DNA from 4 places in the Kocuria salsicia genome. Region 4 is predicted to be linked to each of the others. Evidence: riboswitches for the same ligand, from Rfam matches in the RefSeq annotation. Region 4 holds a riboswitch; each other region holds the start of a gene.
The links. Region 4 has a riboswitch for S-adenosylmethionine ahead of ABD264_RS10505 (bifunctional o-acetylhomoserine/o-acetylserine sulfhydrylase). Riboswitches for the same ligand answer to the same signal wherever they lie in the genome.
Positions count from the first base shown of each region.

Region 1: it holds a riboswitch for S-adenosylmethionine, as region 4 does, so the genes downstream of both, ABD264_RS09615 (cobalamin-independent methionine synthase II family protein) here and ABD264_RS10505 (bifunctional o-acetylhomoserine/o-acetylserine sulfhydrylase) in region 4, are expected to answer to the same signal.
Region 2: it holds a riboswitch for S-adenosylmethionine, as region 4 does, so the genes downstream of both, ABD264_RS11575 (methylenetetrahydrofolate reductase) here and ABD264_RS10505 (bifunctional o-acetylhomoserine/o-acetylserine sulfhydrylase) in region 4, are expected to answer to the same signal.
Region 3: it holds a riboswitch for S-adenosylmethionine, as region 4 does, so the genes downstream of both, ABD264_RS05640 (hypothetical protein) here and ABD264_RS10505 (bifunctional o-acetylhomoserine/o-acetylserine sulfhydrylase) in region 4, are expected to answer to the same signal.

Region 1 covers NZ_BAAARF010000010.1:110,104-117,717, forward strand. Annotated here, with positions in the region: gene ABD264_RS09585 (short-chain fatty acid transporter) at 1-1,108, opposite strand, end outside; gene ABD264_RS09590 (acetyl-CoA C-acetyltransferase) at 1,336-2,526, opposite strand; gene ABD264_RS09595 (CoA transferase subunit B) at 2,523-3,200, opposite strand; gene ABD264_RS09600 (CoA transferase subunit A) at 3,197-3,997, opposite strand; gene ABD264_RS09605 (IclR family transcriptional regulator) at 4,168-5,001, shown strand; gene ABD264_RS09610 (3-hydroxybutyrate dehydrogenase) at 5,054-5,806, opposite strand; SAM riboswitch class I at 5,895-5,981, shown strand; gene ABD264_RS09615 (cobalamin-independent methionine synthase II family protein) at 5,996-7,207, shown strand; gene ABD264_RS09620 (MFS transporter) at 7,535-7,614, shown strand, end outside.
Region 2 covers NZ_BAAARF010000024.1:2,015-9,628, forward strand. Annotated here, with positions in the region: gene ABD264_RS11565 (aminotransferase class V-fold PLP-dependent enzyme) at 1-806, opposite strand, end outside; gene metE (5-methyltetrahydropteroyltriglutamate--homocysteine S-methyltransferase) at 901-3,411, opposite strand; gene ABD264_RS11575 (methylenetetrahydrofolate reductase) at 3,663-4,670, opposite strand; SAM riboswitch class IV at 4,713-4,828, opposite strand; gene ABD264_RS11580 (MFS transporter) at 4,809-6,422, opposite strand; gene ABD264_RS11585 (TetR/AcrR family transcriptional regulator) at 6,500-7,198, shown strand; gene ABD264_RS11590 (hypothetical protein) at 7,287-7,614, shown strand, end outside.
Region 3 covers NZ_BAAARF010000005.1:40,338-47,951, reverse strand. Annotated here, with positions in the region: gene ABD264_RS05655 (amino acid permease) at 136-1,620, shown strand; gene ABD264_RS05650 (amidase) at 1,658-3,214, shown strand; gene pgm (phosphoglucomutase (alpha-D-glucose-1,6-bisphosphate-dependent)) at 3,411-5,045, shown strand; SAM riboswitch class IV at 5,200-5,315, shown strand; gene ABD264_RS05640 (hypothetical protein) at 5,327-5,686, shown strand; gene ABD264_RS05635 (hypothetical protein) at 6,218-6,799, shown strand; gene ABD264_RS05630 (LTA synthase family protein) at 6,821-7,614, opposite strand, start outside.
Region 4 covers NZ_BAAARF010000012.1:120,184-127,797, reverse strand. Annotated here, with positions in the region: gene ABD264_RS10515 (CPBP family intramembrane glutamic endopeptidase) at 1-5, shown strand, start outside; gene ABD264_RS10510 (VOC family protein) at 147-785, opposite strand; SAM riboswitch class IV at 891-1,009, shown strand; gene ABD264_RS10505 (bifunctional o-acetylhomoserine/o-acetylserine sulfhydrylase) at 1,084-2,526, shown strand; gene metX (homoserine O-acetyltransferase MetX) at 2,523-3,689, shown strand; gene ABD264_RS10495 (GNAT family N-acetyltransferase) at 3,817-4,632, shown strand; gene ABD264_RS10490 (SGNH/GDSL hydrolase family protein) at 4,766-5,641, opposite strand; gene ABD264_RS10485 (alpha/beta hydrolase) at 5,714-6,358, shown strand; gene ABD264_RS10480 (RNA-binding S4 domain-containing protein) at 6,424-6,660, opposite strand; gene ABD264_RS10475 (CoA-acylating methylmalonate-semialdehyde dehydrogenase) at 6,861-7,614, shown strand, end outside.

The DNA.
Region 1 (7,614 bases), on a different contig from region 4:
CGGAGAGAAAGGCCAGGAAGCCGAGGGTCTGGGGGGAGGCGACCGCCACGATGGAGTCCGAGAGGACCTGGATGAGCCCACTGGCCGTCATGATTCCCATGATCCCGGCGTAGAGCGGGAACTGCAGCAGGATGTCTCCCACGTTGGATGCAGCGTTCTTGACGAGCGCCATGACCTCGAACGCGTTGCGGGAGAGCAGGAAGATCAGCGCCAGGAACATCCAGTTCACAATGTTCAGGGTCACGGTGCCGCCGCCGGTGAAGTGGATGACCAGGTAGGCCACCATGGCGAGGCCCACGAGCAGGGTGGGGATGCGTGAGGCGTCGAGGCGGTCGGCGGGCACTTCCACCTCGGGGGTGGCAATGCGCTGGTCGGACTCGGCGAGCGCGTCTGCGGTCACCGCGTGACTCGCGGGCACGGCCCGAGGCGCCACGAGCCACAGGGCGAAGGCGACGAGCACCACGGTGGCCACCGTAGCCGTGATGTTCCACCACGAGAACGTGGTCTGCGAGATGGGGATGACGTGGCCCACCTGCTTCTCGATGAACGAGCCGGGAGTTGCCGCGGTCAGCGGCCCCGAGCCCGAGTAGCCCATGTGCCACACCACGAAGCCGGAGAAGCCGGAGGCCACGAGCATGGGGAAGCTCACCGGCCTGCCGCGGCGCGAGAACTCGGCGGCGACCTCGCGCGCGAGCAGACCGCCGACCACCAGGCCGAAGCCCCATGTGATCAGTGACGCCACCGCAGCGATCACGAACACGAACACGTAGGCCGCAAGCGGCGACCGCGGGATGCCGGCGAGTCGTGCGAGAAGCGCCCGAACCGGCCGAGTGCTCGCCAGGGCGTGGCCGAGCAGCAGCACCAGCGCCATCTGGGTCATGAACTCCAGCAGCCCCGAAAGTCCCGTCCCCCACCCCATGACAACGGTCACTGGGCCGGAGTCGGTCAGGACCAGTGCCATGACCGCAACCACCAGTGTCAGGACGATCGCGAAGATCAGCGCGGAGGGGATGAACCGCTCCACCACGTAGTTCACGGGCTTTATGGCCCGGGCAAGCACGGGGTCGGCGGTCGCCGCAGGAGTTGAGGAACGGTCGGGGGAGCTCATGGCGGGCCTCTTCTTCGTTGAGGAGGGTTGACGGGTAGGCGCCGACGACGCGTGCCGGGCTAGTACCCACAGCCCGGTGGCGCGAGAGCTGGACTCGGCGGTCACGGGCGGGTAGGTCCCGGCCCCCGGCGGGGACACTCGGGGCGGACAGGAGCCTCGCGGGTGCGGCGAGGGGAGCCGGCGGACCGACTCCCCTTGTCACGATGGGCTGATGCGTGCTGGGTGGCTCAGCGGCTCAGCAGCAGGGCCTCGCCCTGCCCGCCGCCGCCGCACAGGGACACGGCAGCCTTGCCGGAGCCGCGGCGGGCGAGCTCCATGGCCGCGTGCAGCGCGAGCCGTGCGCCGGAGGCACCGATGGGGTGGCCCAGTGCGATCGCGCCTCCGTGGATGTTCACCCTGTCCATGTCCACGCCGAGGTCCTTCACGGACTGCATGGACACCGCCGCGAAGGCCTCGTTGATCTCGATGAAGTCCAGCTCCGAGACGTCCCAGCCGGAACGGGAGAGCGCGTGCTCGATCGCGTGCGAGGGCTGGGAGTGCAGGGACGTGTCCGGGCCGGCCACCTGCCCCGGCTTGCCCACCACCGCGAGCCACTCCAGGCCGTGCTTCTCCGCGTAGCCGCGGGTGGTCAGTACCACGGCCGCGGCACCGTCGGAGATGGGGGACGAGTTGCCCGCGGTGATCGTGCCGTCCTTGGTGAACGCGGGGCGCAGCTTGCCGAGCCCCTCCGCCGTGGACTCGGGACGGACGCCCTGGTCCTCCGAGACGGTCACGGGGTCACCCTTGCGCTGGGGGATCTCGATCGGTGCGATCTCCACCGCGAACACGCCGTCCTGCTGGGCCCTGCCCGCGAGCTGGTGGCTGCGCGCCGCCACCTCGTCCTGCTCCTGGCGCCCGATGTGCCGTTCCGTGTTGCCCGTCTCCGTCAGCTCACCCATGGCCACGCCCAGTGCAGAGTCCACCAGGCCGTCGTGGGCCAGGGAATCGGCGAGGGTCATGTCCCCGTAGGACTTCCCCTTGCGGGCACCCAGCGCCAGGTGGGGTGCGTTGGTCATGGACTCCATGCCACCGGCCACCACCACGTCCGCCTCGCCCGCGCGGATCATCCGGGCACCCTCGGTCACGGCCACCAGCCCGGACAGGCACACCTTGTTGAGGCTCATGGCGGGCACGTTCATGGGCAGCCCGGCGGCCACGGCGGCCTGCTTCGCCGGGTTCTGCCCGTTGCCCGCCTGCACCACGTTGCCCATGTAGACGTGGTCCACGTCCTCCGGTGCCACCCCGGCGCGCTGCAGCGCGTGCTTGATGGCGTGGGCTCCCAGGTCGACGGCGCTCTGGGACGCGAGCGCCCCGAGCAGCTTTCCCTGCGGGGTGCGGGCCCCGTTGACGATCACGATGTCGTTGGCGTTCTCGGTCACTGTTCCTCCTGAACGGGTACGGAATCGGGGGTGACGTCCACCAGATCCACCCGGTAGTTCGCTTCGGTCTTCTCGGCCACTTCTGCTTCGCTCACCCCTGGGGCCAGGGTGCGCAGCACGAGTCCGGCGTCCTCGACGTCGAACACGCACAGGTCCGTGATGATGCGGTCCACCACGCCCACACCGGTGAGCGGGAGGTCGCACTCGTGCTTGAGCTTCGCGGAGCCGTCCTTGGCCACGTGCTCGGTGAGCACCAGCACGCGCGGCGTCCCGGCCACGAGGTCCATGGCGCCGCCCATGCCCTTGACCATCTTGCCGGGAATCATCCAGTTCGCCAGGTCTCCCGTCTCGGAGACCTGCATGGCGCCCAGGATCGCCATCTTCACGTGCCCGCCGCGGATCATCCCGAAGGACGTGGCGGAGTCGAAGATCGCCGCGCCCGGCTGCAGGGTGATGGTCTGCTTGCCGGCGTTGATGAGGTCCGGGTCCTCGTCCCCCTCGTACGGGAACGGGCCCATGCCCAGCACGCCGTTCTCGGACTGCAGCACCACGCTCACCCCGGGCGGCAGGTTGTTCGCCACCAGGGTGGGGATGCCGATGCCCAGGTTCACGTAGTCGCCGTCGGCCAGTTCCGACGCCGCGATGGCCGCCATCTCGTCGCGCGTCCAGCTCATGCCGCGTCCCCTTCCGTGCGGCGGCCCGCGGTGGGCCGTTCTTCCGCGCCGCTCTCCGGCGAGCGCCGGTCCTCTGCCGCGCGCACGACGTCGCCCTCGGGCCTCGGCCGCGTGGTGCGCTGCTCGATCTCCTTGGGCACCCCGGAGTACCGCACCACGTGCTGCACGTACACGCCGGGGGTCACGATGTGGTCCGGGTCCAGCTCGCCGGGAGCCAGCACCTCCTCGACCTCCGCGAACGTGACCTTCCCGGAGGCCGCGCACACCGGGTTGAAGTTGCGGGAGGTGCGCCGGTAGACCAGGTTGCCGTCCGTGTCCCCGCGCCAGGCGTGCACGAGCGCCACGTCCGCCACGATCCCGCGCTCCTGGACGTAGGTGCGCCCGTCGAACTCGGCGGTGGGCTTGCCCTCGGCCACGGGGGTGCCCACCCCGGTGGCCGTGTAGAACGCGGGGATCCCTGCCCCACCGGCGCGCAGCCGCTCCGCGAGGGTGCCCTGCGGAGTGAACTCCACCTCCAGCTCGCCCTCCAGGAACTGGCGCGCAAACTCCCTGTTCTCCCCCACGTAGGAGGCGAGCACCTTGGAGACCTGCCGGTTCTCGAGCAGCAGCCCGAGACCCTTGCCGTCCACACCCATGTTGTTGGAGACCACGGTGAGGCCTTTGACGCCGCTGTCCCGCACCGCCTCGATGAGGTCCCGCGGAATGCCCGAGAGACCGAACCCTCCCACCGCGAGGGTCATGCCGTCCCGCAGCGTCTCGGCCAGCAGGCCGGTGACGTCGTCCCTGAGTTTGGACATGGCCGCCCTTTCCGGATTGTTCCGTGTGATCTGCCTCTCACCCTAGGAAGGGTTCACATCCTGGTCAAAGAAATCCGTGGTGCGTCGCGGAACGAGCCACATTCTGGAAAACTGGCGGTTGATCGTCCACATGGTGGACAAGCGGGACCTGGCGGGCAGAGGAGTCGGCGATGGCGGGAGCGGCGGAGCAGCCGGGCGGGGCGGAACTGGCGCCGTCGACCTCGTCGCGGGCCACGGCGACGTCGGGCACCCAGGTGGTTGGGCGGGTCGCCGCGGTGCTGCAGGCCGTGGCCGCCGCGGGAACGGCCGGCACCGCCGAGATCGCCCGCAGCACGGGACTCACCCGCCCCACCGCCCACCGCCTGCTCACCGCGCTGGCCCACGAGGGGCTGCTCGATCGGGACGGGACCGGCTCCTGGGCGCTCGGCTTCGAGCTGACCCTCCTGGGGGCGGTGGCCGCGCAGCGCTACCCGGCGCAGGACCTCGCCACTCCGCACCTGCGGCGCCTCGCGGAGGCCACGGGCGAGTCCGCGTTCTTCTCAGCCCGCCGCGGGGACGAGGTGATCTGCCTCGAACGCGCCGAGGGCTCGTTCCCCGTCCGCTCGCACGTCCTGCACGAGGGCCTGCGACTGCCCCTGGGTGTGGCCTCAGCAGGTCTGGCAATCCTCGGCCACCTCCCGGACGAGCAGCTGGAGGCGGCGCTCGCCGCGACCCGCGAGCGCCGCAGTCAGCTCGGCCCCCAGCACGACGACGCCCACGTCCGTCATCTCGTGTCCCACGTTCGCGAACACGGCTGGTCCCTGAACCCGGGGCGGATCGTGGAAGGCTCGTGGGGCATGGCCGCGGCGGTCTTCGACGCCTCCGGCCAGCCCCGCTACGCGCTGTCCCTCACGGGGATCGAGTCCCGCTTCCGCCCACCGCGGCAGCACCAGCTGGGCACCGCGCTGCTGGAGCAGGCCCACCGGCTCAGCACGGCACTGCGCACGGGCCGCGCGGCGTCGTAGTCCGTCCCGCGCTGCGTCCCGGACGGCCGTGGGCGACGGCGTCGTCACCCGCTCAGGAAGCCGTCCAGCCGCCGTCCATCGTGTAGGACGCACCGGTCATCATCCCCGCGGAGGGCCCGGCCAGGAAGGCGATCAGCTCGCCCACCTCCTCGGGCTCCACGAGCCGCTTGACCGCGGCCTCGGTGAGCATGATCTTCTCCACGACCTCCTCCTCCGCGATGCCATGGGCGGCCGCCTGGTCCGCGATCTGGCGGTCCACCAGCGGGGTGCGCACGTAGCTGGGGTTCACGCAGTTGCTCGTGACACCGTGCGCGGCACCCTCCAGCGCCACGGTCTTGGAGAGCCCCTCCAGGCCGTGCTTCGCGGCCACGTACGCGGACTTGAATTCGGACGCGCGCAGTCCGTGGACCGAGGAGACGTTGACCACCCGCCCCCAGCCCCGCTCGTACATGTGCGGCAGGGCTGCGCGAATCAGCAGGAACGGGGCCTCGAGCATGAGCATGAGGATCCGGTGGAAGTCTGCGGGGTCGAAGTCCTGGATGGGCGCCACCTTCTGGATCCCGGCGTTGTTGACGAGCACGTCCACGTCCAGGGTGAGCTCGGCGAGCGCGGCGGTGTCCGTGAGGTCCACGACCCACGCCTCACCGGCCACCTCGTCCGCGAGGCACTGTGCGGCGTCGGAGTCGATGTCCGCGATCACCACGTGGGCGCCGTCGCGTGCCAGGGCGCGGACCGCTGCGGCACCGATGCCGCTCGCACCACCCGTCACGATTGCCTTCTTGCCGTCAAGGGGTGCTGGGGACATGCTCTGGCTCCTTCGCCGTCGGGTCGTGCGCCCCACGATAGACGCCATGATTCGCCCGTCCCCCTCCATGTGCTGTTGGATGGAGGGGCAACCATCCAGAGCGGCCGAGAGATCTGGCTCGTCGAAGCCGCAGCAACCGGGGCGCGCCCGGTGCTAATGCCAGAACCGATGGAAAGGACGCACCACCCCATGCCCCACAACACCGACCGCTTCCAGACCACCCACGTGGGCTCGCTGCCCCGCACGCCCGAGCTGCTGGAGGCCAACAACCGTTTCCAGGCGGGCGAGATCGACCTCCCCCAGCTGGGCGAGGCGCTCGACGAGGGGGTCAAGGAGATCGTGCGCACCCAGCGCGAGATCGGCATCGACATCGTCAACGACGGCGAGTACGGTCACACCACGTCCGGCGCGGTGGACTACGGGGCCTGGTGGAACTACTCGTTCCACCGCCTGGGCGGGCTGACCCCCACGGACGAGGACCGCTGGAACGACGCGGAGAAGCACCGCTCCAGCCCGGGGCACATCGTGCTCACGAGCTTCCCCGACCGCCGCGACCGCGAGCGCTTCCGGGACGCCTACGAGGACCCCACGGCGGGCGTGCTGGCGCACCGCAACACGGTCTCGCAGCCCAAGATCACGGGCCCGCTGACCTACACGGGTCAGGAGGCGGTGGCCGGCGACATCCGCCGCGTGAAGGACGCGATGGCACTGAACGGGGCCACGCAGGGCTTCGTCGCCGCACTGTCCCCCGGCTCCTGCGCACGCGTGAAGAACGAGTACTACGCCACGGACGAGGAACTGGTCTACGCGTGCGCGGAGGTGATGCGCGAGGAGTACAAGGCCATCGTGGACGCCGGACTGACCGTGCAGATCGACGACCCCTCGATCGCCGAGTCCTGGGACCAGATCAACCCGGAGCCCACGGTGGAGGACTACCTGGACTTCACCCGGCTGCGCGTCGAGGCCCTGAACTACGCCCTGCGCGACCTGCCGCAGGAGCAGATCCGCTTCCACCTCTGCTGGGGCTCGTGGCACGGGCCCCACACCACGGACCTGGAGCTGAAGTACCTCGTGGACCTCATGCTCACCATCAACGCGCAGGGCTACAGCTTCGAGGCGTCCAGCCCCCGTCACGGCCACGAGTGGAAGGTCTGGGAAGAGCACCCGCTGCCCGAGGGCAAGGTGGTCTACCCCGGCATGGTCTCCCACTCGACCAACGGCGTGGAGCACCCGGAGCTCGTGGCGCAGCGCATCGAGCAGTACGCCTCCGTGGTGGGCCGCGAGAACGTCATCGCCTCCACGGACTGCGGGCTGGGCGGGCGCTTGCACCCGCAGATCGCGCTCGCGAAGCTCGGGTCGCTCGTGGAGGGCGCGCGGATCGCCTCGCAGCGCCTCTTCTGAGCCCTTCCGCCTCTTCCAGCACCGACGACGACGCCGCGCGCGCCGTCACGCGGGCCCGACACCTCCACGGGGTGCCGGGCCCGCGGTGCGTGGTGACCCCGTTCTGCCGCGGCGTCGCGGGCGTGGCCGTGCCGGTGCGCGGAGGTGACGTGCCGCCAGGGAAGCCTCGCGACGACGCCGTAACATATACGATTCTATACACGACATGCGTGACCGGGCTCACACGCATGCGTACACTGCCGTTTCAAGACCAATCGGTCGGTTATTGCATTCAGGCCCCTGCCTCTGGCACCACGGACGTCCGTCCGAAGATTCTGGAGATCCACCATGGCATCAACCACCACAGCGCCCGCGCAGGGCCACACCATGAGCCGCGAGGAGCGCAAGGTCCTCGCGGGCACGCTCGT
Region 2 (7,614 bases), on a different contig from region 4:
CCCATGCACGGGCCGAGGTCGTTGAGGTACTTGCACCGGGCCACGCCCAGCAGCGCACGCTTCGCTCCGTAGACCTCCACGGCGGAGCGGTCGCCCCACCGGTGCTGCCGCTCGGTGAGCCACGGCCAGCGCTCCGGGTCCCGGGTGGGATCGAAGCGCCCGGCGTCCACGAGCAGACCGCCGAGCGGTCCGCCGTGACCGGAGAGGTACTTGGTGGCCGAGTGAACCACGAAGTCCGCGCCGTGCTCCGCGGGGGTGTACAGGTGTGGAGTGGCCACGGTGTTGTCCACGATCACCACGGCACCGTGGCGGTGGGCGATCTCCGCGATGGTCTCGAGCTCGGGCAGCTCCGTCAGTGGGTTCGCAATGGACTCCAGCAGGAACACCCGGGTCCCCTGCCGCAGCGCGTCCTCCCACTCCTGCGGGTTCCGGGGGTCCGCGAAGGTCACCTCGAGTCCGGTGTCCGCGAGGGTGTCCGTGAGCAGGTCCACGCTGCCGCCGTAGATCCGCGAGGACACGACGGCGTGCGCGTCCTCCGCGGGACCGGTCAGCGCCAGCAGCGCGAGCGCCAGCGCCGCCTGCCCGGATGCTGTGGCCACCGCGCACTCTCCGTGCTCGAGCCGAGTGATCTCGGCCTCCAGCGCGGCAACGTTCGGGTTGCCGGTCCGCGCGTACGTGAACCCACCGGCCCGCTGCGCGAACACCGCGCGGGCCTCCGCGAGGGAGTCGAACGCGTACGCCGCGCTGTGGTGGATGGGCTGGACGATTGGCGTCCCCAGCGGGGCGCGAGCTGTGGTGTCGCTCAAGACGTTCTCCGTTTCTCGGTGCCGCGCGGCCCCGCCCCGGAGGGATGCGGGGCCGCGGATCGTGCTCGGTGTGCTTCGTGGGCCGGGCCCGGGGTCAGCGCTTCGGGGCGCCGACCCTCGCGCTGGCCGGCGCCGCGTGGGTCGAACGGGCGCGGTCGGTGTCGTGCTGCGGGTCCCCGTGGTGCTCGGTACCCGGGCGACCCGCCCCGGGGACGGCCCGTGCGGCGGCGTCGGCAGGGGCGTCGCCCTCTCGCGCGAGCTCCCCGCGGACCGTGACGGCCGCGGCCACCAGCCGGTCCAGGGCGGCCTCCGTCTCCGTCCAGCCGCGGGTCTTCAGGCCGCAGTCCGGGTTGACCCACACGCGCTCGGCGCCGATCGAGTGGGCGGCGTGGCGCACGCGCTGGGCGACCTCCTCGAAGGTGGGAACGCGCGGGGAGTGGATGTCCCACACGCCGGGACCCACATCCCGCGGGAAGTCCGCGGCGGCGAGCCCATCCACGATGCCCGAACCGGACCGGGAGGCCTCCAATGTGGTGACGTCCGCGTCCAGACCGTCGATCGCGCCCAGCACCGTCTCGAACTCCGAGTAGCACAGGTGCGTGTGGATCTGCGTGTCCGTGGCCGCCCCGCCCGTGGCCAGGCGGAAGGACCCCACGGACCAGTCCAGGTACTCCGGACGGTCCGCCTCACGCAGCGGAAGCAGCTCACGCAGGGCGGGTTCGTCCACCTGGATGATCGCGGTCCCGGCAGCCTCCAGGTCCGTGATCTCGTCCCGCAGTGCCAGCGCCACCTGGTCCGCGACCTCCGCGGCGGGGGCGTCGTCGCGCACGAAGGACCACGCGAGGATCGTCACCGGGCCCGTGAGCATTCCCTTGACGGGCCGCTCGGACAGGGACGCCGCGTAGGAGGTCCAGTCCACCGTGATGGGCGCGGGTCGGGAGACGTCACCGAACAGGATCGAGGGGCGCGTGCACCGTGAGCCGTAGGACTGCACCCAGCCGTGGCGGGTGGTTGCGAAGCCGTCCAGGGCCTCCGCGAAGTACTGCACCATGTCGTTGCGCTCCGCCTCCCCGTGCACGAGCACGTCCAGGCCCAGTTCCTCCTGCGCGCGCACCGTGTGGGCGATCTCCTCCCGGATCCGCGCGGTGTACTGCGCGTCCGTGATGCGCCCGGCGCGGTGCTCGGCGCGGGCCGTGCGGACCTCCGCGGTCTGGGGGAAGGAGCCGATGGTCGTGGTGGGCAGTACGGGCAGCTGCAACCGCTCGTGCTGCGCGGCGCGGCGGGCCTCGGCGGTGTCCCGGCGGCGGTCAGTGTCCCGCACGGCGGCGGTGCGCTCGCGGACCTCTGCTCGGTGCGTGGCGGGGTGGTTCGCGCGGGCCTCGCGCACGGCGGCGTCGTGGCGCAGCGTCTCGGCCACCGTCTCCCATCCCTGCTCCACGCCGCGCGCCAGTTCCACGACCTCGCCGACCTTCTGGTCCGCGAACGCCACCCAGGCGCGCACGGCCGGGTCCAGCCCGGTCTCGCGGGCGGCGTCGTGCGGCACGTGCAGCAGCGGCGTCGCCGTGCCCACGGCCACCGGTCCGTGGGCACGGGAGCGCAGCAGGTCCAGCTTCTGGACGGCCCGTGCGAGGTCCGTGCGCCACACGGTGCGGCCGCCGACCACGCCGGCCACGACCGGGCGCTCGCCCCACGCCCGCAGGGCGGCCTCGCCGGGGACGTCGCCGCGGTCCAGGTCCACGGCCAGGGCGTCCACGTCCGTACGGGCCAGGGCGAGCTGCGCGTCCTCGCCGGCGTCCCCGTAGCCGACGGTCACGAGGATCTGCGGCCGGTGGGCGGGGTAGCTCAGCCGCGCGTAGACGGTCTCCAGAGCGGCCACGAGCTCGGCGCGCGGCAGCTGCCACCCGTCCGCGGCGAGGGCGGGCTCGTCCAGCTGCACCCACGGGATTCCGGCGTCCGCGAGAGCGGAGAGCAGGGTGGTGTAGAGGGCCACGACGTCCTCGAGCCGGTCCAGGGGGCGGACGCCGGAGTCGTCCGTGGTCTCGGGACGAGAGAGCAGCAGCAGGCTCAGCGGCCCCACCAGGACGGGGCGGGTGACCGTGCCCGTGGCCGCGAGTGTGGCGGCGAAACGCTGCACCAGACTCTCGGGGTGCGCACTCAGGGGGGTGTCCGGGCCGATCTCCGGCACGTAGTAGTGGTAGTTGGTGTCGAACCACTTGGTCAGTTCGAGCGGTTCGAGGTGGTCCGTCCCGCGGGACAGTGCCGTCACCAGTTCGATGCCGCGCGGGGTGTCCGGGGCGGCGGGACGGTAGCCGTCCGCCGCGAAGCGGGCGGGGACCGCACCCAGAGCCAGGGCGGTGTCGAGCACGTGGTCCACGGCGAAGCCCTCGGAGGGCACCGCGGCCGGGGCGCTCAGGCCGAGCCCCGTGAGCCGGGAGGTGGTGCGTTCCCGCAGTGCGGCGAGCGTGTCCAGCACTGTCTGGGCAGGGTGCTGGACCGGATCGCCCCAGTACGCCTCGAGCGCCTTCTTCAGCTCGCGGTCCGGGCCGATGCGGGGATAGCCGAGAACGGTGGCGGTGGGGAACGGGGTGGTGGGTCGAGCGGTCATGGGAACTCCTTCGTGAATCTCTGGTGGATGCGATGCCTGGTGGCGTGGATGCTTCGGTCGGTGGTGATCGTCTGTGGTGCTGACGGGGCCGGGTTGCCGACCTGCTGTGTGACGTGCGGGGCTGAGCTGCCCGGTGCGGGCGGGAAAAGGGTGTGCGATACCGCGACCGCGGGCGGGTGCGCTCGCGGAGCGGGGCCTGAGGGAGTGGGAGAGGTGCGGCGGGAGGATGACGGCGACGCCGCGGCGTCGGCTCAGGAGGCCGGGCTGCGGCCCCGGTACTCGCGGGCGGCGTCCCGCACGCGCAGGTGCTCCAGGATGGTCAGAGCGGCGTCCGGGCGGTTGAACGTGTAGAGGTGGAAGCCCGCGCAGCCGAGGTCCAGCAGGTCGTCGATCAGTGAGAGCGTGGCGGCGATCCCGCGGCGGCGCAGCTCGTCCGGGGTGCCCGCCGCCAGGAAGTCGGTGAGCCGCTTCGGCACGGCCACGCCGGTGATCTCTGTCATCCGGCGCAACCGCTGCGGGTTGCTCAGCGGCATCAGCCCGGCGACCACCGGGATGTGAATGCCCTCCGAGCGGGCGCGCTCCAGGAAGCGGGCGTAGTCCTCGGGCTCGTAGAGCACCTGGGTGATCGCGTAGTCCGCGCCGGCCTCCTGCTTCTCCCACAGGGACGCCAGGTCCGCCTCGAAGTCCCGGCCACGGGCGGGGGAGGGGTAGCATGCCACGGACACCGACAGCGGCCGGGTCCCGGGGCGGTAGCCGTCTCCGAAGCGGCGCCGCTCGACGTCACGGATGAGCGAGACCAGTTCCGAGGCGCGGCCGAGCCCGCCACGGGGAGTCTCCCACTGCCCGCTGCCCAGCGGCGGGTCCCCGCGCAGCGCGAGGAGGTCGCGAACACCGTCGTCGAGCAGCTGCTCCACGGAGCGTTCCAGGCCCGCGCGGTCCGTGCCGCCGCACGTGAAGTGGGCCATCACGGGGGTGCTCGTGGTGCGGCGCAGGTGGCGCAGTGCCTCCCGGGAGACACCCGTGCCAGCGGAGTGCCCGTGCGTGACCGAGAAGAAGTCCGGACCGGCCTGGGCCATGGCGTCGATGTGGGACCACACGGTGTCCGGGTCCGCGTCCGGGCGGGGCGGGAACACCTCGAAGGACACGAGCGTGGAACGCCGGGGACGGCGCACGAGCCAGGACGTGCCCGTGGGCGGGTCAGCCACCGGGGCCTGCTGCCGGGCCGGGGTCTGCTGCGATGCGAGCGACGGTGCGGACATGTGAAAAAACCTCCGACGTTGACGCCGGAGGTCCAGTTCCGAGCGCCGTACTTGCCATCACGCGGTTGCGCAACGGCCGGATCGTCATCTGGGGCACCCCACTACAGCAGGAGGGTTGCCGCCCGGCTAGCCAGAGCTTTATACCGGGACTCTTGATCCTTTGTTGTTCGAGAGCGTAGCACGGCTCACACCGTGGCCGTCAAGGGGCGGACGGGCGTGCGCCCGGCGTGCAACGGGAGGTCGCACGCCGGGCGCAGCGGGGCGGGGCTCAGTGCTCGTCCGCGGCGTGGGAATTGGTGAGCGTGGTGCAGAGCCGTAGCCGCTGATCACGGCCACCAGCACGGCGACCACCAGGTAGATGACGCGCTCGCCGTGGAAGAAGGACTCCAGGAAGTCCGCGGACCACAGACCGTCCGGCAGGGTCCTGGCCACGAGCGCGGCGAGGATGGTGCCCACCACGGCGGTGCCGAGCGAGTTGCCGAGCTCCTGGCTGACGTCGTTGAGCGCGGTGCCCATGGAGGTCTGGTCCTCGGGCATGGCCTCGATCAGCGCCACGGCGCACACGGTCATGATGATGCGCAGGCCCATGGCCATCAGGCCCATGCCGGCGGCGAGCACCCAGTAGCCGTGTTCCACCTCGAAGGCCAGCACCAGGGTGCCGAGGACCACGCTCGCGGTGGCGATCATGCAGGTGACGCGGTGACCGAACCTCGCGATCAGCTTCTCGGAGACGGGGCTCGAGATGATCATCATGACCACGAACGGCAGGTTGCCGAGACCGGCCTTCATGGGGGACCAGCCCAGGGCGTACTGGAAGTGCAGGATCAGCATGAACATCGCCGCCATCATGGCCACGGAGCTGCCGAGCTGGGCCAGTGCGGCGCCGCGCACGGTGGGGCGCGTGAGGACGGCGAGGTCGATCATGGGGTGCGCGGCGCCGCGCTCCCGGGCGATGAACACGACGACGGCGAGGGCCGCTCCCACGAAGCAGGCGAGGGTGACGGGAGACGTCCACCCGTTGTCGACGCCGCTGGTCAGTGCGTAGCAGCCGAGGCCCATGGCGGCCATGGTGGCCAGTGCGGCGGGGAGGTCCAGGGGCGTGGTGTGCAGGTCCTCGGCGGTGTCCTTGGGCACCCCGTACAGCAGCCCGAGGATCGCGAAGGCGGCAATCGGGGTGTTGACGAACAGCAGCCAGTGCCAGCTCACGGACTCCAGGGCGCCGCCGGCCACGACCGGGCCCAGTGCCATCGCGCTCATGCCGATGATGACCATGATCGAGATGGCGCGCATCCGCACCTTCTCGTCGTCGAACAGGCGGAAGACCAGGGACATGGTCACCGGTGCCATGCACGCGGCGAACATGCCCATGACGGCGCGCAGCGCGATCAGCTGGCCCGCGTCCTGGACCAGCCAGACCAGGGCGGAGACCAGGCCGAAACAGGCGAGGCCCACGGTGAGCACGCGGCGCCGGCCGAAGCGGTCCGCGAGGGAGCCGGAGGTGAGCAGCAGGGAGCCGAACATCAGCGAGTACGCGCCGGTGACCCACTGCAGCTGGGTGGTGGAGGCGTGCAGGTCCCGGCCCATGGTGGGCAGGGCGATGGTCAGGACGGTGTTGTCCACCATCTCGACGAAGAAGCAGAGGCACAGGGCTGCGAACGGCAGCCAGGCCTGGCTGATCGTCTTGCCGACGATCGTGGCCGGAGCGCTCTCCCGCGAGGGGGAGGTCACCGGCTCGAAGGTGGTGTGGGACATGTCGTGAGCCTTTCTCGAACATGGTTCCAATTTCAACCTGCTGCGATATTAGAACGGGGTTCGGTAAAGTGCAATCCATGAGTCCAGCACCCGAGTCCAAGCGCACCCGCGGCCGCCCCAGGGGGAGCCGGCCAGCCCTCTCCCTGCCCGCCGTGGTCGATGCCTCCGTGGCGCTGCTCGACGAGGCGGGCCAGGACGCCCTGACCTTCCGGGCGCTCGCGGCCCGCATGGAGACGGGTGTGGGGGCGATCTACCACTACGTGACCGGGCGCGATGAGCTGCTCGACCGCGCGACCAACGCGATTCTCGCGGACGTCCTGAGTGGCGTCGACGTGCGGGAGGACCCGTTCGAGGTGCTGCGAACACTCTCTGCCACCCTGTTCGAGACCCTGCAGGCGCACGAGTGGGCCGGGGCGTACCTGCTGCGCGACACCACCATGCAGCCCAACTCCCTGCGCATCTTCGAGGCGATGGGCCAGCAGTTCATGCGGATGCAGCTCACGAGCGCGCAGTGCTTCAACGCCGCCAGCGGGCTGCTGTCCTTCGTGGTGGGCAGCGGCGCCGAGATCCGCGAGATGCCGGCCGCGTTCCTGGAGGAGGGGGTGAGCCAGGAGGAGCACCTGCAGGAGTTCGCGGACGCCTGGCTCGCCCTGGACGCCCACGAGTTCCCGTTCCTGCACACGATTGCCCGCGGCTTCGCGCAGCATGACGACCGCGAACAGTTCCTCGCCGGGGTGGACATCTACCTCGCCGGGGTTCGGGCGCAGCTGGGCTGAGACGGAGCCGAGAGGGCGCGGGTCGCGCGGTGGGCCCGTCGGTGAGGGTACCGCGAGCCCGTCCGCTGCCGCGAGCGAGGGGACGTTCGTGGGCACGACGGTGGCTCTCACCCAGACATTCACGACCCCGGACGGCACCATCTCGTTCGACTACCCGGGCGACTGGAGCGTGGCCGCGCTGAGCACCTCGACCGCCGAGATTCCCGCGTGGGGCGTCAACGACGAGAGCGGAGTCCGGATGTTCACGCTCTCGATCCGTCCGGACGGCCAGATCGCGAGCCCCGTGACGCCCCAGAATCCGGCCACGGTGGGAACCCTCCCGGACGCGCTGGGCGCCCAGGGCCATCCGCGGGCCGTCGGCGTGGGGCCGTTCCCCGGCCAGTCGGTGGGCGTGAACATGGCGAACGTGTACGCGG
Region 3 (7,614 bases), on a different contig from region 4:
GCCGCGCACGAAACACCCCTGTCACACCGTCTGTGGTAGAACTCACCTGTCCCACCCGGAACCTGCCGCCCGCACTCAGCATCAGGCACCGGCCCGTTCCACCCTGCACCCGGCCGACGGCCGAAAGGAACTCTGATGAGCAACGACGGCGCACCGCACGGCGGCGCACCCTCCGGCAGCTCCGCGGCCACCACGGCCACTGCGGCCGGCGGAGACTCCCCCGAGATCACCCACAAGGCCCTGCGATCACGCCACGTCACCATGATCACGCTGGGCGGGATCATCGGCGCGAGCCTGTTCGTGGGCTCCGGCAACGTGATCCGCATGGTCGGACCGGCCGCAGTGCTGTCCTACCTGCTGGGCGGGCTGCTCGTGTTCCTGGCCATGCGGATGCTCGGGGAGATGGCCGCCGCCCGGCCGGCCGTGGGCTCCTTCATGGAGTACGCGCGCGTGGGCCTCGGGGAATGGGCCGGCTACTTCGTGGGATGGCTCTACTGGTACTTCTGGGTGGGTGTGATCGCGTTCGAGGCCGTGGTGGGTGGATCGCTGCTCGCGGGGTGGTTCCCAGCCATGCCCGTGTGGCTGGGCTCCGTGATCCTGCTGCTGATCTTCACGGGCACCAACCTGATCTCCGTGCGCTCGTTCGGGGAAGTGGAGTTCTGGCTCGCGAGCGTCAAGGTGGCGGTGATCGTCGCGTTCCTCGCCGTGGGGACCCTCTTCGCGTTCGGGCTGTGGCCCGGCGCCGGCTTCTCGATCCCGAACCTGTGGCAGCACGGCGGCTTCGCCCCTGAGGGTGGCTGGGCCGTAGTCTCAGGCGTGGCCGTGGTGATCTTCTCCTACTTCGGCACGGAGATCGCCGTGATGGCCGCCGCGGAGTCCGAGGACCCCGCCAAGGGCATCCGCCAGGCCACCGTGACCGTGGTGTGGCGCATCCTGATCTTCTTCGTGGGCTCCATCCTGCTGATCGTGACCATCGTGCCGTGGAACCAGCTTCCGGACCCGGACGAGCAGGCACCGTTCGTGTACGTCTTCGACCTCTTCGGGGTGCCCGGCGCGGAGATGATCATGAGCATCGTCATCTTCACCGCAGTGTGCTCCGTGCTGAACTCCGGGCTGTATTCCGCAGCGCGCATGTTCTCCGCTCTCGCGGCGGAAGGACTGGCTCCGCGCATCGTGGCACGGAAGTCCAAGAACGGCGTTCCCGTGGTCGCCGTGATTGCCTCCACCCTGGGCGGATATGCGGCGGTGTTCGTGAACTTCCTGGCCCCGGAGTCCGGGATCTTCGACTTCATCATGAACTCTGCGGGTCTCGTGGCTCTGTTCGTGTACGTGTTCGTGGCGATCACCCAGATGAAGCTGCGCTCGCGGATGAGCCCCGAGGAGCGCGCCAACCTCAAGCTGAAGATATGGCTGCACCCGTGGCTCGGCATCCTGGTGATCGTGGCCGTCGCGGGGATCGTGGTGGTCATGCTGGTCTCGGACGACGCGAGCCGCACCCAGGTGTGGACGAGCCTCGTGGCCGTCGGTGTGCTGGCCGTGTTCTGGCCGCTCGTGCGCCGCAACCTGCGACGCCGCCAGACACCCAGAGCCGCGGCTCCCGCCACGACGCCCACGGCCTGATCCACCACCGTCCACCGACCGTGCGCGAGAGGACCCCATGGAGCACTTCCCCACCCTGACCGAGACCGTGGCGGCGCTGCGCCGCGGTGAGACGACCAGCGAGGCACTCACCTCGGACGCCCTGGACCGCATCGACGCGCTGAACGGGCATCTGGGGGCGTTCGTCCACGTGGCGCGGGATGCGGCACTGGTCAGCGCCCGCGCCGCGGACGAGAGGCTGTCCGCGGGCCAGCGCCCGGCCGACGCAGTCCGAGGCGGGACCGGCCGTGCCTCGGACGCCCCCGGTGGGTTGACCACCCTGCCCGCGCTGCTGGGGGTTCCCACCGCGCTCAAGGACGGGCACGACGTCGCCGGGATGCCCACCTCCTGGGGCAGCCTCGCATCGCGGGACGGGCACGGTGATCTGGCCCGCGCTCAGCGTTCCGACGAGCTCTCCGGGACGCTCGAGGCCGCCGGGGCCGTGATCCTGGGCAAGACGCAGGTGCCAGAGTTCCTGCTCAACAGCTATTCCGAGAACCGCATGTACCCGGCGGCACGCAACCCGTTCGCCCTGGACTGCTCCCCCGGTGGATCGTCCGGGGGTCAGGCCGCGGCGGTCGCGGCGGGGATCCTGCCGGGCGCGATCGGCTCGGACGGCGGCGGCTCCGTGCGCATCCCCGCCGCGGCGTGCGGTCTCATCGGGCTGAAGCCCAACCGCGGTCGGGTCCCCAGCAGCGACGCGCTCTCCAACGCGGGGCAGCTGGGCGTGAACGGGCCGATTGCCCGCACCGCTGAGGACGCCGCCCTGCTCATGGACGTGCTGTGCCGCACCCCCGGCCACGACCGGATCCCGCGGCCCGTGGCGGCAGCACCTGAGAACTCCTTCCGCGACGTCGTCCGCGCCGCCCACCGCGGAGACACGCCCTGGGGCGAGCGGCCCCTGCGGATCGGCGTGACCACGCAGTCCCCGTTCGACGGCACCTACGACGTGCAGGTTTCCCCCGAGGCGCGCACCGCCCTGGAGCGGGGCGTGCGGCAGCTCGAGGATCTCGGGCACACGGTGGAGGCCGTGGACCTCGGATTCGATCCCGCCTACCCCGAGGCTTTTTCCGCCCTGTGGACCACCGCCACGGGCCAGCTGCCCCTGGAGGGCCGGGAGCACCTGCTCACCGGACTCGCGCGCACGTTCCGCGCCCGCGCCCTGCAGCGAGGGGCCGTGGAGCTCGCGGACGCCGTGGCCGTGCTGCGCGGCATCGAGGCGGACGTGATCCGGCGGTTCGCGGACCTGGACATGGTCCTGACGCCCGCGCTGGCCATGCCGCCCCGGCCCGTGGGGTGGTTCCACGAGGGGTACGACATCGCGGACCCCGCTGGGGCGGACCAGGACTACGAGCGCCAGTGCCAGTACACGCCGTGGACGTCCGTGGTGAACGTGGTGGGACTGCCTGCCATCACGTACCCCACCACGTGGGCCGTTCCCGCCACGGGCGACTACCCGGGCCCCGTGCCCATGGGCGTCCAGCTGATCGGCGGACCGTCCTCGGAGGCCCGGCTGCTCGCGCTCGTCGCCCAGCTGGACCCGGCGACGACGCCGCGCGCGCACCTCGTCGCCTGACCCGCCGTCTCGCCGCGCCCCCTCCCCCGGACCGCAGTGCCCGATTCCGCGGGACGGCCACGTGCCGCCGTCGAGTCCCCGTGACCGTGACGAAGGCATCCCACCCGCGCGGCGTCGCCATCCCTGGCAGGATCCGGCACGCACGGAACTGGATGTGCCGCCTGACGGGACGCGGATTCGGGACTAGGTTGGTGACATGACCAACCGTGCGGGCACCGTCGCCCAACCCAGTGACCTCGTGGACATCGACCAGCTCCTGGCCGCGTACTTCGACCGCGTACCGGACGCGGACGATCCTGACCAGCGCGTGGTGTTCGGCACCTCCGGGCACCGCGGGTCCTCACTGAAGACCTCGTTCAACGAGAACCACATTGCGGCGATCACCCAGGCGATCGTGGAGTACCGCACGGCACAGGGCATCACCGGCCCCCTGTTCATGGGCAAGGACACGCACGCGCTGTCCGGACCCGCGCAGGACACCGCGCTGCAGGTGCTCGCGGCCAACGGCGTGCGCACCCTGCTGGACTCCCGGGACGGCTTCACGCCCACCCCGGCGCTGTCCCACGCAATCCTCACGTACAACGCCTCCGAGCCCGAGGACCGCGCGGATGGCATCGTGATCACCCCGTCCCACAACCCGCCCACGGACGGCGGCTTCAAGTACAACCCCCCGCACGGCGGTCCCGCGGACACGGACGCCACCGAGTGGATCGCGAACCGCGCCAACGACCTCATCGCGGCGGGCCTCGATGGCGTGGAGCGGGTGCCCCTGGAGGAGGCCGCCGCCGCGGAGACCACCGGGACCTTCGACTTCCTGGACAGCTACGTGTCCGCGCTGCCGCAGATCATCGACCTCGACGCCATCCGGAAGTCCGGGCTGCACATCGGCGCGGACCCCATGGGTTCCGCCTCGGTCGCGTACTGGGAGGAGATCGGCCGGCGCTTCGGGCTGAACCTCGACGTCGTGAACCCCACCGTGGACCCGCAGTGGGCGTTCATGACCCTGGACTGGGACGAGAAGATCCGCATGGACTGCTCCTCCCCGTTCGCCATGGCATCCCTGATCGGCAACAGGGACCGCTACGACATCGCCACGGGCAACGACGCCGACAGCGACCGCCACGGCATCGTCACCCCGGACGCCGGGCTCATGAACCCCAACCACTACCTCGCCGTGGCCATCGACTACCTCTACCGCAACCGCGAGGGCTGGCGGGAGGACGCCGGGGTGGGCAAGACCCTGGTCTCCTCCTCCATCATCGACCGCGTGGCCGAGTCCCTGGGGCGGCGCCTGGACGAGGTGCCCGTGGGCTTCAAGTGGTTTGTCCCCGGTCTGCTGGACGGCTCCGTCGGCTTCGGCGGCGAGGAGTCCGCCGGTGCGTCCTTCCTGCGGCTGGACGGCTCCGCGTGGACCACGGACAAGGACGGCATCATCATGGCCCTGCTCGCTGCGGAGATCACCGCGCGCACCGGCAAGACGCCTTCTCAGCGCTACCGCGAGCTCACCGAGCAGTTCGGCGACCCCGTCTACCAGCGCATTGACGCCCCGGCGAACCGCGAGCAGAAGGCCGCGCTCAAGAAGCTGTCCCCCGAGCAGGTCACCGCGGACACCCTGGCCGGTGAGCGCATCACCGCCAAGCTCACAGAGGCACCCGGCAACGGCGCGGCGATCGGCGGACTGAAGGTCACCACGGAGAACGCCTGGTTCGCGGCCCGCCCCTCCGGCACGGAGGACGTCTACAAGATCTACGCGGAGTCCTTCAAGGGCGAGGAGCACCTGAAGCAGGTCCAGCAGGAGGCGAAGGCGCTGGTGGACTCGGTGATCGGCTGAGTGCCGCGGTGCGGGCACGTCCCGCGCTGGCAGGCTGTCCAGGGGCCGCTGAGCGGTACGGGGTGCTCCCTCCCGTGCCACTCGGCGGCCCCTCTTTGTCGTCGGACAGCACCGACGCTTGTGCCTGTCTGAGCACTGTGCTGTGATGTCCCCGGATCAAGAAGCCCGACCATCAGCCCTCCGGCTGGTCGGCTGGCAACCGGTTGTTCGCACCCGGTGCCCCCGGAGGAAGATCCGCCGCCCGGCACCCGCCGCGCGGAAGACTGCGAAAGGTCACCATCATGAGCGTCTCCGTTCACACCCCCGAACACCCGTGCATCCACCCGGAGGACGGTTCCGCCTGCCGGAGCTACCACCCGGGGCACAACGCACACTACATCCAGGCCCGCCTGGCTTCCGAGAACCGGGACCGGTGGGTCCGGGTGGAGCTGGACCCCCCGCACGGGAACACGGTGCAGGCCACGTTCCCGGACGGCGAGACCCGCACGTGGTGGTGCCACGACCCCGCCCTGCTGGAACGGTTCCACACGCTGCAGCGCGGGGCTGCGGCCTCGTTCGACCCCGGGACGTCGCTCGCCAGTGTGCAGAGCACGCCGGGTCGGCGCGCCCTGCTGCACCCGGCGGTGGTCCGGGAGCAGTGATCTCCCGGCCGTGAGACGGGGAGGACACTGCTGGCCCGGCTGATTCCGTGCCGGTTCCTCCCCACGGCTGGACGGCCGGTGGTGCGCGCCGCAGGCGCGACCCACCGGCCGTTCCGCTCAGCTCACCCCGACGGTGCGTCCCTCGGATGCGGCCGGGCGTCCGCCGTCCCAGCTGGCAGTCCTCCTGGGGAGGGGCAGTGCGGAGACACGATTCTCTGGCGTGCGGCGGAGGAAACGCCGCCATCGCACGGGAACACGCCGCACGGGTGATGTTGCGGGTCGGTGAGGTTGGCTATCTGAGGAGGATCGACCTCCGCGGCCCCAGGTCGCTCCCTTGCAGCGGGGGCAGACGCTCAAGGATGAGCACCCCGCATGAGGCACGCCCACGCCCAACCGGACCCCTGACAGGCCTCGGCCCGTCCAGCGTGCTGCAGGCCGAGCCCTGGCAGCACTTCCTGACCGGTCTCTCGCGACGCGCTCAGACCCTTGACTGCGCCGGGTGGCACGCCCTCGTCGTCGAGGAGCGCTCCCGTGCCGGGGTGGTCTGGTACACCCCGTACGGGCCCGGCCCTGGCGCACCCCGAGCTTCTGCCCGACGCGGTGCGCGAACTGCGCTCGGCGGCGCGAGAGCACTCGGTGGCGTGGTTGCGGGTGGAGCCACAGGTGCCGTCCCCGGTGGGCACGGCCTTCGCGGCCGCCGTGCAGCGGCAGAACGCCACGACACCCGCGATCGCCGCGGGTCTGCACCGGCTCGAAGCACGGCCGGCCCCGCGGGACATCCAGCCCGCGTACACGCGGTGGGTGGATCTCACTCGCGAGCCGGAGCAGACCCTGGCCGCCATGACACGCACCAGCCGCAATCTGTGGCGGCGGCACGGGGACAAGGTCATCGCCCTGGCCTCGGACTCCCGTCCGGACGCCGCCGAGGCGGTGATCGAGCTGCAGCACCGCACCATCGGGCGCAAGGGGTTCACGGCCCAGAGCGCGGACTACCTCCGCACCGCCGCCCGCCGCGCCCGGGACGAGGCGGGCTCGGCGCGCACGCGCGCCCGGGAGGCAGCGGGCCGCATCCGTGCCGGGCTGACCGGCGGGACGCAGGCGGGTGGGAAGTAGCCACCCGGAGGGGTCAGGGGGTCATCCCACCGGGTTCTCGGGGTCCCATGCCCGCGAGTAGAAGTCCGCGGAGCGCGAGTCCAGCAGCTGCTGGTACTCCTCCGGGTCCATCGCCTGCGCCGAGCCCTGGGGAGGCTCCTGCCGCCGGACGGACGTGCCGAGGCCCGCGGCGCCGTCGTGCACCGAGAGTCCCGCCGCCTCCAGAAGAGTGGGGTACATGCTGAGCTGGTCCGCCCCGGCCCGCAGGGGCTGCCCGGCGGTCTCGCCCGGGATCCACACGCGGTTGAACACGGTGCGGTTGGGGTGGTGGTCCAGCTGATCGTGGAAGGCGTCCCCCGCGCTCATGTGCTTGAGGTGGTCGCCCATGATCACCACGGAGGTGTCCTCCAGGTAGCCCTGGGTCTTCATGTGCTCCACGAACCCGGCCACCTGGGTCATGGAGCACGCGAACACGGAGGTCACCTGGTTCTGGGTGTCCACGTCGCACGAATTGTAGACGTGGACGGGTTCGTGGGTGTCCAGGGTCAGCATGGACAGGTTGAACGGCTGGCCCGTGCGCTCGGACTCGGCGTGCAGGCGGTCCACCTCGTCCTTGGCGTGGGCCATGAGCCGCTCGTCACTCAGGCCCCAGTCGCTGCGGAAGTTCTCCGCGGACTCGCCCGCCGCACGCCAGTCCTCCAGACCCTTGTCCTCGGTGTAGCCGTGGCTTCGCAGGAACGTGTCCTTGCCCGCGAAGGAGGAGTTGGCCCCGCCCAGGAACGTGTTCGTGTACCCGTGGTTCTGCAGCACGTCCCCCAGGCAGGTCACGCCACCCA
Region 4 (7,614 bases):
GCTGAGCGCCACCGCGAGCACCAGCCCGGGGGCGAGGCTGATGGGGTCCGCAATCATGGTGCCCCCCGTGGCTCGCCCCGACGACGAACCGAGTCGCGGGGCCGTGCGAGCGGCGTCGTCGAACCCGGAGGGCTCGGTGCCCCGGATCAGATGGTGACGGGCCCGTCCGGCGTGCCGAAGGTGACCGCCAGAAGACCGGGCGTGCCGTGGGGAGCGGACCACGTGACGTCCACCGAGCGCAGGACGTCCTCCACGGGGCCGCCGAGCCAGTCCGTCACCCGCTCGGGGGAACCGGCGATCTCCATGCCCGTCAGGCTGACGTCCGTGAGGCGCGCCTGCGAGGGGTGCATCTCGTCCGCGGAGTCGAAGTGGATCATGAACGGCAGCTGCGGATCCGCGATCAGGCCCTTGACGCCGATCTGGTGCCAGTCCAGGCGGCGGCCGTCCGGGAAGATCCGGCCGCCTGGCGCGGAGGGTCGGCCCAGCTTCTGCTCGAACGGGGCGAGGTCCGGGACCTCCACGACCCACCCGAGCCAGCCGCCGCCGGCCTCCGAACGTGCACGCACGGCCTGCCCGAACGGCGCCTTGTCCGCGGCGGGGTGCTCCAGCACGGTCACGACCTCCACGTACTGGTGGTCTGTCAGCGGCAGGATCATGTTCCGGGTGCCGAAGCGGGGATGGACCCCGCCCTTCACCGGCTCGATCCCCAACCGGTCCGCGATGCGTTCGGTGGTGGCCTCCAGGCCGTCCGGCTGTGCTGCGAAGGAAACGTGGTCCAGCTTCATGCAGTCATCGTGGCACCCGTCACACGGGCCTCCAAATCCTCGGGTGCAACACTGCGGACACCGGACTTGACGTGGCAGCGGCCGGGTTCCCAAACTGGAGGTCTAGGTCACGAGAGTCAGCGTCAAGCCCCAGCTTGCTGACCGGCAACCCTCCCACCGCGGCGGGGTGCCCTGGGTGAAGACCTGGCCGGGACGTCGTCCGACGCCCACGGCAAGCGCGGGCCACCGGTCGCCCGTTCGTGCGGGCACCGTGCGGACGGTCGCCTGGCCCCTGATCCTTCCGAGAAGGCGAATGGCCATGAGCACAGCACCCACCCCCGACAACCCCCAGGACTGGGCGTTCGAGACACGGCAGATCCACGCGGGGCAGAACCCGGACCCCGTGACGGGTTCACGGGCCCTGCCCATCCACCAGACCTCGTCCTTCGTGTTCCCTGACGCGCACACCGCCGCGGCCCGGTTCGCGCTGCAGGACATGGGCCCCATCTACTCCCGCCTGACCAACCCCACCACCGAGGTGGTGGAGAACCGCCTCGCCTCCCTGGAAGGGGGAGTGGGGGCGCTGATGGTCTCCTCCGGGCAGGCCGCCGCAACCCTGGCCGTGCTCAACCTGGGCGGGGCGGGCACGCACGTGGTGGCCAGCCCGTCCCTCTACGGCGGCTCGTACAACCTGCTGCGCCACACGCTGCCGCGGTTGGGAGTGGAGACCACGTTCGTGGCGGACCCGGACGATCCGCAGCAGTGGCGGGATGCCGTGCGGCCCTCCACCGTGGCGTTCTTCGGAGAGATGATCCCCAATCCCCGCAACGACGTCCTGGACGTGGAGACCGTTGCCGGGATCGCCCACGAGGCCGGGGTGCCGCTGATCGTGGACAATACCGTGGCCACCCCGTACCTGGTGCGGCCCATCGAGTGGGGCGCGGACATCGTGCTGCACTCGGGCACCAAGTTCCTGGGCGGTCATGGCACGGCGATCGGCGGATTCATCGTGGACGCGGGGCGCTTCGACTACGGCGCGGACCCGGAGCGGTTCCCGGGCTTCAGTCAACCGGACCCTACGTACAACGGCCTGGTGTACGCGCGGGATCTGGGGGAGGGCGGAGCCTTCGGCGTCAACCTGTCCTACGTGCTCAAGGCCCGTGTGCAGCTGCTGCGTGACCTGGGCGCGTCCATCTCCCCGTTCAACGCCTTCCTCATCGAGCAGGGGATCGAGACGCTGTCACTGCGCGTGGAACGCCACGTTGACAACGCCCAGCGGGTGGCGGAGTGGCTCGAGGCCCGCCCCGAAGTGCGCTCGGTGTCCTACGCCGGGCTGTCGTCCTCGCCGTGGCACGGGCGGGCTCGCAAGTACGCCCCCCGAGGAGCCGGTTCCGTCCTCGGTTTCGTGCTGGAGGGCGGCAAGGAGGCGGGAATCTCGTTCGTGGACGCGCTGAGCCTGCACTCCAACGTGGCGAACATCGGGGACGTGCGGTCCCTGGTGATACACCCGGCGTCGACGACGCACGCGCAGCTCTCCGAGGACGAGCAGCGCGCGGCGGGCGTGGAGCCCGGCTTCGTGCGGCTCTCGGTGGGCACCGAGGGGATCGAGGACATCCTCGCGGACCTCGAGGCGGGCTTCTCGGCGCTGGCCGCCACGGAGTCGAGCGCGCCCACCCGCACCGGGCCAGGCGCGGACCCCGCCGCTGGCACGGACGGTGGCTCGACGGCGCGTGCGGGCGCGGACGCCGAGCCCGCGGCATGACCGTGAGGCAGACGGACCCGGCGGTGCGCCGGGACGGTGTGGTGCGGGCCGCGGAAATCGGGGAGCTCACCCTGGAGTCCGGGTTCCGGCTGCCTGACGTGCGCCTGGCGTACGAGACGTGGGGCGAGTTGGCCCCGGACGGTTCCAACGCGGTGCTTGTCGAGCACGCGCTCACGGGTGACTCGCACGCGGCGCGCGGCACCACCGTGGGCTATGGGGACACAGCGCCCTTCGACATGGACGGCCGCCGTGCCGCCGCGGACGCCGGTGGCTGGTGGGACGGTCTCATTGGACCGGGCGCGGCCATCGACACCAACCGCTGGTTCGTCGTGTGTGCGAACATCCTGGGCGGCTGCCACGGCAGCACGGGCCCCGCGAGCCTCGCCCCGGACGCCACGCCGTGGGGCTCGCGCTTCCCGCGCATCACCGTGCGGGACACCGTGGCTGCGGAGGCGCGGCTCGCGGACCGGCTCGGGATCCGGCGATGGAGGCTTGTTGTGGGCGGCTCGATGGGCGGTGCCCGCGCGCTGGAGTGGGCCGTGTGCCACCCCGAGCGGGTGGCGGCGTGCGCGGTGATCGCCGCCAACGCCCGCGTGAGTGCGGAGCAGCTCGCGTGGGGTCACGCGCAGGCGCTCGCCATCCGGCAGGACCCTCGGTTCTGCCACGGCAACTACTACGCGGGCCCGCACCCCGTCGAGGGGCTTGGGCTGGCACGCCGGATCGCGCACATCACCTACCGCAGCGCCCACGAGCTCGCCGCCCGCTTCGACCGGGAGGCCCAGCCGCGGGAGGACCCTGCGGGCACGCACCCGGGCACCCGGGGCCGCTACCGGGTGGAGGGCTACCTGGACCACCAGGCGGGGAAGCTTGCCGCGCGCTTCGACGCGAACGCGTACCTCAGCGTCAACGAGACGCTGATGTCCCACGACGTCGCCCGCGGCCGCGGCAGCCTCCGGCAGGCCCTCGCGCGAACCCGGTGCGAGTGGCTCGTGGCCGCGGTGGACTCCGACCGGCTGTTCCTGCCCGAGGAGTCCGCCGAGCTCGCGGCCTCACTGCCCGGTGAGCACGAGGCGCGCACCATCACGTCACCGAGCGGGCACGACGGCTTCCTGCTGGAGACCCCGCAGGTGGGTCGGCTGCTGCGGACGGTGCTGCCGGACTGAGGCCCGGATGACGTGAGATCGGCGCGGGACGGGCGGCGCAGCATCCGTCCCATCCCGCCGTGTGGCCTGGATGCGCAGGGGTGGGGAGGCCTTGCCACGCGGGGTGGTCGGTGTCACACTCTCCCGCATGCGGACCCGAACACTGCTCGACGCCTACGACACGCAGCTGCGAGGTGATGCCGAGATGCTCGACGCACCCGACGTGCTGCGTCTCGGACCCCTGCTCGCCGGGGTGTTCCCGGCGCGGCGGCGGGCCTTCGTCTCCTCCGCGCCCTTCTCGATGGGCGGGGCAGAACTGGACGACCTGATCGCCCACGTGATCACAACATGTGAGGCGGACCCCCGCGTGGACCACATCTCGTGGAAGACCCGGTCGCACGACCCGCTGCCCCACCTGCTGAGCCGACTCCAGCACCACGGTTTCGCTCTCGGGGAGCCCGAGACGGTCATGGTGGGTGAGGCGGATGCAGTCCTCGCCGCCCTCGCCGGGCAGGAGCCCCTCCGGGGGTACGCCGTGGAGCGGGCAGCCAGGGAGGCGCAGCTGCGGGAGGCGGAGCACCTGGCAGGACGGGTTTTCGAGGACTCGCCAGAACGCATCCGGCTCCAGCAGGACGAACTGGTCGAGCGGTGGCGCAGTGCCCCCGAGTCGTTCGAGATGTGGGCGGTACGCGACGGGGACGGCCAGGTGGTCTGTTCCGGGCGCATCGAGTTCCTCGAGCACACTGACTTCGCCGGGCTCTGGGGCGGCGCGTGCCTGGAGGAGCACCGTGGACGCGGGCTGTACCGGGCCCTGGTGGACCGGAGAGCCCGCTCGGCCCGGGACCGGGGGCGGACACTGCTCCACGTCGACTGCAGCGAGTACTCGCGGCCCATCCTGCAGCGGGTGGGACTCGTGCCCGTCACCACGGTGAGATCGGCCACGCGCACGTGCGCCTCACCGTGACGGGGACGAGTCCTCGTCTCCGTGCTGGTGGCCCTCCCACGCGGGCGGCTCGGCGGCGGTCCGTGCAGGACGGCGCCCGCACTTCGGAAAGGGGCGGGCGCCGTCGTCGTGCGGTTGAGCGGAGCGGGGGTGCTCAGGCCCCCTCGGTCTGCTCTGGAATCTGCTCGCCCGCTCCGGGGATCGTTGCCTGGCCGAACGCGGGACGCTTGGCGGTGATGTAGTCGCCGGAGCTGCGGCGGCGGATGCGGCGGCCCACCCACGGCACGAAGTACTTGCGGGCCCACACCATGTCGTCCCGGCGGGCCTCGCGCCACGTGCGCTCGGGGCGCTCCTCGGGGTGGCCCGGGGTGAGGCCGTGGTCCACGCCCAGGCAGTCCAGGGTCTCGCACGCGATGAGCTGGTGGCCCAGCGGGGAGAAGTGCAGCCGGTCCGGCGCCCACATGCGCGGATCGCCCAGCTGGTGCAGACCCCACAGGTCCACCATCACGGCGTCGTGGCGGGCGGCCACGGTGCGCACGTTCTCGTTCCAGATGGCCACGCGCCCGCGGATGCTGCGTAGCACGGGGGTGTTGCCGATGTCCGGACCGTCGAACATGGCCACGGTGGCACCGGTGGCCCTGATCTGCTCGATCACCGCGTCCAAGCGGGAGGCGATGTCGTCGGGATCCGCAGCGGGGCGCAGCATGTCGTTGCCACCCGCGCTGATGGTCACGAGGTCCGGTCGCAGCTCCAGGGCCGGCTCCAGCTGCTCGTCCACAATGGGCTGGAACAACCGGCCGCGGATGGCCAGGTTCGCGTAGGCGAAGTCGTCCGTGTTGCGCGCAAGCTCCTCGGCCACGCGGTCGGCCCAGCCCCGGAACCCGCCCGGGACGGAGTCGTCGGGGTCGCCCACACCCTCCGTGAAGGAGTCGCCGATGGACACCATCCGGTGCCAGGGGTGCGGCGGCTGCGCGGTGCTGTCCGCGGCGGGAACGGGGGGCGTCGTCAGGGGCGGAGTGCTCTCATCCATACCAAAATTACTAACACGTATTGCAGAGCTGTGTCGTCACTGTCCGTCACAGCCGCGTGTGAGGATGGAGCCATGGAACCAGCACCCCACGTCATCTGGAACAACGAGGCCGAGGAGCGCGCCGGGACACCCCTGGTGGTCATGTTCCACGGCTACGGCTCCCACGAGGGCGACCTCATGGCCCTCAGCGCGTCCCTCCCCGGTGGACTCAGCATCGCCTCCGTGCGCGCGCCGCAGCGGGCTGGCGCGGGCTTCCAGTGGTTCCCGCTGTCCTCAGAGCTCGGCTTCACCACGGACGCCGTGGTGGCCGCCGCCGAGCCCGTGGTGCCGTGGCTGCGGGACGAGGCACTGCAGCACACTCACGTGATCCTGCTGGGCTTCTCCCAGGGGATGGCGATCGCCACCACGGTGGCCCGCCACGCCCCGGATCTGGTGGACGCCGTGGTGGGGCTGTCCGGTTTCGTGGTCCCGGTGGCCGACGACGACGCCCAGGCGGACTTCTTCCACGACGCAGCCCTGCGCCAGGATCCCCTGCGGATGTTCTGGGGCCGCGACCCCGAGGACCCGGTGATACCGCCCGCACTGGTGGACCTCACCGCCGAGTGGGCCCAGCAGCACGCGGAGGCCACCAAGGTGCAGTACCGGGGCATCGGTCACGGGGTTTCGCCCCAGGAGCTGTCACACGTCTCGGAATACCTGCGGGCACTCACGGACTGAGCGCACCGCCCACCCGCACCGTCCTCCGCTCCGGCGCGTCCACTGCGGCGGGGGAGTGGAACGCACTACGCGCTGACGATGCGCACGGGCGGCATGCCGGAGGCCGGGACCTCCAGCACGTCACCGGGGTGCAGCTGCGCGCCCCGGCGGGTCTCCGCCTCTCCGTTGACCTGCACCGCGCCCTCGGACACCAGGGTCTTCGCGTGGTGGCCGTCCTCGGCCAGGTTGGCCAGCTTCAACGCCTGTCCCAGGCGGATCATCTGGTCCCGGATGGGCATCTCTTCGTACGCAGTGTCGCTCATGCGTCCATTGTCTCAGGTGCGCCCGGGCGGATCACTGGGAACGCTGCTCGGTGCCCGGACGTGCCTGGCCGGGGTGGGGTGCGGAGGGACGGAAACGCATCCGGGCGGCGTCGTGACCCCAAGTAGTTGCACGTCCAACGAAGTGGGGATACGTTCGGGGGAGACGTGCATCACACCCGAGCCCCACCCCAGGAGCAGCCATGACCCTCGTTCCCCACTTCGTCGCAGGCCGGAGGACCCCGGGCGACTCCGGTCGCACGCAGGACGTCTTCAACCCCGTGGAGGGGGAGGTCAGCGCGCAGGTGCCGCTGGCATCGGCGGAGGAGGTCGCGCAGGCCGTGACCGCCGCCGAGGAGGCGTTCCCGCAGTGGTCGGGGCTCAACGCCCAGCGCCGCGCGCGGATCCTGCTCACGTGGGTGGACCTGATCACCGAGAACATGGACGAGCTGGCCACCCTGCTCTCCAACGAGCACGGCAAGACCTTCCCGGACGCCAAGGGCGACATCCAGCGCGGCGTGGAGGTCGTGGAGTTTGCGGCCGGAGCACCGCACCTGCTCAAGGGCGAGTTCTCCAGCGGCGCGGGCACCGGGATCGACGTCCACTCGCTGCGCCAGCCGCTCGGCGTGGTCGCGGGTATCACCCCATTCAACTTCCCCGCGATGATTCCGCTGTGGAAGGCGGGCATCGCGCTCGCCGCCGGCAACACCTTCGTTCTCAAGCCCTCCGAGCGGGACCCCTCCGTGCCCGTGCGGCTCGCGGAGCTGGCCGTGGAAGCCGGCATGCCCGCCGGTGCGCTGAATGTGGTCCACGGTGACAAGACGGCCGTGGACGCCCTGGTCGAGGACCCGCGCGTGCGGGCGATCGGGTTCGTGGGCTCCTCGCCCATCGCCCAGGCCATCTACAGTGCGGCCGCCGCGCAGAACAAGCGCGCCCAGTGCTTCGGTGGCGCCAAGA